2 regions of the Pseudoalteromonas sp. NZS100_1 genome follow, and region 1 is predicted to be linked to the other one. Evidence: predicted binding sites of a transcription regulator. Region 1 holds the regulator's gene; the other holds the start of a gene.
The links. The regulator FliA, encoded in region 1, starts transcription of late flagellar genes. The targets are predictions, from matches to a motif close to CTAAAGNTNNNNNNNNNNNNGCCGATA.
Positions count from the first base shown of each region.

Region 2: the regulator FliA is predicted to act here: its motif matches at 1,706-1,732, upstream of I6F66_RS03185 (VC2046/SO_2500 family protein).

Region 1 covers NZ_JADYXN010000001.1:121,673-125,095, reverse strand. The annotation lists gene flhF (flagellar biosynthesis protein FlhF) at 1-50, shown strand, start outside; gene I6F66_RS00605 (MinD/ParA family protein) at 43-903, shown strand; gene I6F66_RS00600 (RNA polymerase sigma factor FliA) at 930-1,640, shown strand; gene cheY (chemotaxis response regulator CheY) at 1,681-2,064, shown strand; gene I6F66_RS00590 (protein phosphatase CheZ) at 2,082-2,855, shown strand; gene I6F66_RS00585 (chemotaxis protein CheA) at 2,871-3,423, shown strand, end outside.
Region 2 covers NZ_JADYXN010000003.1:139,590-143,012, reverse strand. The annotation lists gene I6F66_RS03195 (diguanylate cyclase) at 1-468, opposite strand, end outside; gene I6F66_RS03190 (DUF6172 family protein) at 662-964, opposite strand; gene I6F66_RS03185 (VC2046/SO_2500 family protein) at 1,144-1,671, opposite strand; tRNA gene I6F66_RS03180 (tRNA-Tyr) at 1,784-1,868, shown strand; gene I6F66_RS03175 (SprT family zinc-dependent metalloprotease) at 1,954-2,640, opposite strand; gene I6F66_RS03170 (MHYT domain-containing protein) at 2,930-3,423, shown strand, end outside.

The DNA of each region.
Region 1 (3,423 bases):
ATTCAAGGCACCAAGCAGTGGCGCCAAGTACAGTAGGGATGTATGATTAACACAGTATTAGATCAAGCAAGCGGCCTGCGCAAAATGAGTCAAAACAATAACAACGGCGTAAAAGTTATCGCTGTAACCGGTGGTAAAGGTGGCGTGGGGAAAACAAATGTTTCTCTAAATACCGCTATTGCACTAGGGCAACAAGGTAATAGAGTATTAGTGCTGGATGCTGACCTAGGTTTAGCAAACTGTGATGTGATGCTTGGTTTACGTGTAGAGCGCAATTTATCACACGTTTTGTCAGGTGAATGTGAGCTTGACGAGATTTTAGTTGAAGGGCCTGCTGGTATTAAAATTGTACCTGCTACATCGGGCTCGCAAAGTATGGTTGAATTATCGCCATCTGAGCATGCCGGGCTAATTCGTGCATTTAGCGAATTGAATACCGAATTTGATATTTTAATTGTAGATACAGCCGCTGGTATTTCAGACATGGTGCTAAGCTTCTCACGAGCAGCACAAGATGTAATGGTTGTAGTGTGCGATGAACCAACATCAATAACCGATGCTTACGCACTTATTAAAGTATTAAGCCGCGAGCACGGTGTTTATAAGTTCAAAATTGTTGCCAATATGGTCCGCAGTATGCGTGAAGGCACTGAATTGTTTGCAAAACTATCTAAAGTTACCGATCGCTTTTTAGATGTTTCAATGGAGCTAGTAGCAACGGTTCCTTATGACGAAAATATGCGCAAAGCAACACGTCGCCAAAAGGTGATTGTTGAGCTCTTTCCAAGTTCGCCAGCCGCTCTCGCGTTTAAAGCGCTGGCGACAAAAGCAGTTAAATGGCCAATACCAAATCAACCATCTGGGCATTTAGAGTTTTTCATTGAGAAACTAGTAAACGGCTAATTATGACAACATTGGTGAATAGAGCTATGGGATATCAATCAACACAAAACTTAAATGTGATTGTTGAGAAACATGCATCACTTGTTAAAAAAGTGGCATGTCATCTAATTGCTCGATTACCACCTAGCGTTCAGCTTGATGATTTAATTCAATCAGGAATGATAGGTTTAATAGAAGCTTCAAAAAACTTTGATGCAACAAAAGGCGCAAGCTTTGAAACCTTCGCCGGTATTCGTATTCGCGGGGCTATGCTTGATGAAATGCGCCGTGGTGATTGGGCTCCTCGTTCAGTACACCGTAAAAGCCGACAAGTTGCAGAAGCAATTACTGGGCTCGAAAGCAGTCTGAATCGCGAACCAACAGATACAGAAGTTGCTGAAAAACTTGAAATTTCACTCAATGAGTACCATCATATTTTAAATGATGTTAATACCAGTAAAGTATTAGGTATAGAAGACCTTGGTGTAGATGAGGATGTTATTACTCCCGTAGGCCAAGATTTAGCGCTAGACAAACCTTTTAATAATGTTAAAAATGATCGGTTTAATGAGTCTTTGCTAAATGCAATAAAGTCATTACCAGAGCGTGATGCAATGGTACTTTCTTTATACTATAACGATGAAATGAATTTAAAAGAAATAGGACATATACTCGATGTAAGTGAATCGCGTGTAAGTCAGATACATGGTCAGGCGATGATTAAGCTTAAAGCTAAAATCAATGACTGGATAAACTAGTAGTAAGTAAACTAAGGTTAATACCTCACTGGGGGATGTTTTGGATAAAAACATGAAAATTCTTGTAGTTGATGATTTTTCAACGATGAGACGAATTATAAAAAACCTATTACGTGACTTAGGTTTCACTAACGTTCAAGAAGCTGATGACGGGTCTACAGCTCTGCCTATGTTACAAAATCAAGTATTTGATTTTGTGGTTACAGATTGGAATATGCCGGGAATGCAAGGTATTGACCTTCTAAGAGCAATTCGTGCAGATGATAAGTTAAAACATATCCCTGTATTGATGGTAACGGCAGAAGCTAAAAAAGAACAAATAATTGCTGCAGCGCAAGCTGGCGTTAATGGTTATATTGTTAAGCCATTTACGGCTGGAACATTAAAAACTAAATTAGAAAAAGTATTTGAACGCTTAGGCTAATGATGGGGGAGAGGCTTATGTCAGCACCAGCTGCGCCTCAAATAACGTTAGAACAAGCTCGTCAACTCGTCATTTATTTAGAAAACGATGAGCAAGATAAAGCTAATCAGTTGATTTTAGAGACAGCTTCGCAAGAGCAGTCTAAATTATTTGCTGAAGTTGGGAAGTTGACTCGTCAACTGCACGAAGCACTTAAAAGCTTTGAGCTTGATACTCGCTTAACTAACATAACGACAGATGCGATTCCAGATGCTAAAAAGCGGCTTAATTATGTTATAGAAATGACAGAAAATGCGGCTAATAAAACAATGGATGCTGTTGAGGCTAGTTTACCTATAGCTCAGCAACTTGCAGATGAAATATCTCATATCAAACCGACATGGGATCGTTTAATGAGCCGGGAGATTGAGCTTGGTGAGTTTAAACAACTTTGCCATAGTATCGATAAGTTTATGAATAACTCTCATCATAAAACGGATGAGCTTCAAAGCTTAATGACAAATGTACTAATGGCTCAAGACTATCAAGACTTAACAGGTCAAGTTATTCGCCGTGTTATAGAACTTGTTAGAGAAGTAGAAGAAAGCTTACTTCATCTTTTAACAGCGTTTGCTGAACAAGATGACAGTGACAACACAGCGAATAAAGTAGAACAACAAAAAATAAAAGAACCAGTTGCCACACAAACTTTAGCAGGTCCTGAAGGCCCTATTATTGATAAAGAATCGCGTAATGATGTTGTATCTGATCAAGATGAAGTCGATGATCTTTTATCAAGTTTGGGCTTCTAAGAGGAGAGTAACTGCATGTTTGAAGTCGATGAAGATATTTTACAAGACTTTCTTGTAGAGGCAGGAGAAATCCTAGAGCTTTTATCTGAACAGTTAGTTGAACTGGAAAATAATCCAGAAGATACCGAGTTACTAAATGCCATATTTAGAGGCTTTCACACTGTAAAAGGTGGTGCAGGCTTTTTAGCTATGACAGAACTTGTTGATGCTTGCCACGGCGCTGAAAACGTATTTGATTTACTACGTCAAGGCGTGCGAACGGTCAATTCAGAGTTAATGGATGTTATTTTACAAGCGCTCGACACCATTAATGAAATGTTCGCGACTATCCAAAATAGGGATAAGCCAGAACCAGCAGATCCTGAGTTACTTCAAACCCTCCACATTTTGGGCCTACCTCCAACAGAAGCCGAGCTTAACGGAGTCGCTTCAGAAACTGACGTTGAACAACCTCTTGATGAAGTAGTTGATACGCCAATAGCTGATGAGGAAGATCCATTTGCATTTGATGAAATGTTTAGCGGAACTCCTTCGGTTAGTGATGCTGAAATAAACGAAATCACTGAAG
Region 2 (3,423 bases), on a different contig from region 1:
ACGACGATTGAATACCTTTGTTAAATCATCTAGAAATACTTTTTGATTGAGTAAGTCATGTTGAAGTTTCATCGTAATATGGGCGCGCACTCTTCTATATAAAGTTTCCGAGTTAGTTGGTTTCTTTATAAAATCTACAGCTCCGGCTTCCCAGCACTCTTCTTCTTGATTTTCAGATGAGGTTACAAAAATAACGGGGATATCTTGTGTTTCAGATATATTTTTTAATTTTAGACATGTTTCAATACCACTCATTCCTTCCATATTAATATCGAGTAGTATTATATCTGGCGGATTATGTTTACAAATTTCAATCGCATCCTCACCACAGCTCGTTGTTGTTACACTAAAATGCTCTGATAATATTTTTTTTAATACAATTAAGCTTAATAGCTGATCGTCAACGACAAGTACCTTAGAGCTCTTTAAGCTTAATTTCAATTGGTGGTCAGAGTAATTTATCGGCATGGTACAACTGTTTTGTTTTTTTTATTAAACACACCCTATATCACTACATTTTGTTATGCAAATGTTAATAAAGTAAAATTCTACTTATTGGTTACTAATAAAAATGATTTATGGTGAATCTTTAATGCATAAAAACAAAAAATGAGCCACTTGGGCTCATTTTAAAACTTCGAACACTTAATTAAATTAAGTGTTATTCGTCATCATCTAAATCTAACTGTTGACGTTGAGCAGGTCGAGCTAAAATCTCTACATAGAAAGAGGTCAAACCTTGCTTTTCAATTTCGCCAATTTGGTTACTTAATTCAGCAACGTGCACAACTTGCGCATCTTCAGCTGTGTTACCAAACTTACAGTCAAATGCCCAATAGTCAGCATCTTCAGGTAGCGTTTTATTACGCTCTCTTTTCAAATATTTTTTCACTTCGTGCTTTGCAGCATCAACCATACGAGGGTATTTGATTTTCTCGTGATTTAGCGTGAATGTTTTCTTCATTACGTTCCTAATTACCTTGGTTTAATGATAATGGCATTTCATGTCATACCATTTGACGCCATTATAGCAATTGCATTTAATTTTTGGATGCTTTTTTTTCATTAAATCAATTATTAGCAAATATATAAAGCAGACCCGTTATAAAGCATATATTAACTGGTGATTATTACAATCATATATCACACCGCAATGAGCTGAAGTGGTTGATGTAATGCATCATTATTAAGGCTGTCGTAAAAAGCAGCTGCATCTATAGGGGGATTAGCTAGTTGGGTTTGTTCGCTTTTAATTCTTCTTCTGACGGCAAGCTCACAGTTATCTATTATATTAAGTGGAATATGCTTATCATCATTTCTAATCGCAAGTGGTTCAGGGCTTAAGCATTGTCTTAACTTAATACTTGTCATACCACAGTGCTCTCCTTCTTGAGATATTAATGATGCATTAAATTGTCCAACCAACATATTATATTCATCAGGGGCTAAAAGTTGCTTTGGACCTGCGCCAAATTGCTTTCTTAACGCCTCTTCTTCTATAACTAAATTATCTATTTCAGTTTTTGGTAAATGAAATTGACTAAAGTCGAGTGCGTCATGTGACAGCATCGCTAATAATAGTGCAAATTCGCCACGGCGATTTTCATGCACACTATTATTGAGTCTACTGTTTAACTGACTCTCTGTGATTAACAAATCATCTATTTGCATAGTCTTTAGCCGATTGTGGTAACTGATAGATATTTATCGGCTTTATTTCAATTTTCTTTAGCTTTTTTCTTTACTTAAATACGCAATTTGCTATTATCAGCGCCGTTGCATTGGAGGGGTTCCCGAGCGGCCAAAGGGATCAGACTGTAAATCTGACGGCTCAGCCTTCGCTGGTTCGAATCCAGCTCCCTCCACCACTTCTCTACTATTCCTATATTCCTATATTCCTATATTCCTATATTCCTATATTCCTATATTCCTATATTCCTATATTCAGTAACATCAAAACACCCACTGTAAACTCATACCATTTTGTTTTAACCAATTAGATGATGTTTTGTAATCGGGGAAAAACGCCTCTACTCGCTGCCAAAAAGCTTTGCTATGATTTAAATACTTTAAATGGGCAAGCTCATGAACAATCACATAATCTATAGCGTGGTAAGGAGCACCTATAAGATGTAAATTAAAAGTGAGTTCTCGCTTGCTATTACAACTCCCCCACTTTCGTTTATAAACACCTATTTTTAAATCATTTGGCAACTCTTCACCCATTTGAGTACAGAAATACGCTAAACGCATTTCTATGTAAGCAATAAGCTGCTCTTTTAAATAAGTCTCTAATAGCTGTCGATACTTTTGATTAGTGTTTTTAACTCGAGGAGATATTGTAATAAGTAAGTGGTCATCATACGGGGTTACTTTGGAATCTTGGCCTGAGTCCAATTTCAAATAAATAGTTTCTGAAAAAACACTTATTTTTTTAGATTCAAAAGGGTACTGCTTAGTGTCATCAATTGACAATTGTTTTTTTAATTGTTCTGCAACCCACTCTTGTTTGTCAAATAACCAAGTATCAATGTGTTTTTTTGCGACAAAATGTGGCGCATACACAGTTACCTTTTGACTATGCACTTTTATTGCGACTGTTTTGCGTCTAGTACTCTTTTTTAGTTGATATTCAAACACGACCTAAACTCTAAATATTGCATCCGTTTATATAATCCATATTACCATCAATTTTAAACTCTTAGGCATACAGTCGCACCTAACTCCTAATCCACTTTATTATAATAAGCTATAGATTGAGCCGTCTGTTTTATTTGAATTGAAAGTTAAAATATTTTATTTACTTCAATAACAAAAAATAAATAAACTTGGTTAGAATTCGTCACTTTATAGCGCGATTAGAAATAACGGTTCATTTATTAGTAAATTAGATTAAACTTGTAAAATAAAGATTATATTTCGAGCCGTTATGCTATCAGCTTTCTTCATTACAGACCAAGATCCAAGCCTAATACTCAATGGGGTTTACGACCCTCTTCTAGTCTCAATGTCTGTATTAATAGCCATTTTTGCTGCTTTTTTTACTACAAAGCTCATTGATTTAGCAAAAGAGACTAAATTCCCTCGTTATCAACGTTTAGCAAATATAACCGCAGCAACTGTATTTTCTTCTGGTATTTGGAGTATGCACTTTATAGGTATGTTAGCTTTTTCGCTATGTACTAATATAAGCTACGATCCAACAATCACACTACTCTCTTTTCTTCCTGCTTTATTAGCATGTCAGTATGCAGTATCAATACTTGTAAATAGTGATGGAAACTTTAGAGTGCTCAGCATTTGCTCCATCTTACTAGGGGCTGGTATTGGTACAATGCATTACAGCGGTATGGCTGCAATGGAGCTTTCCCCAATGTTGCGCTATGACCCACTGACCTTTGGCCTTTCAATTTTAGTTGCCGT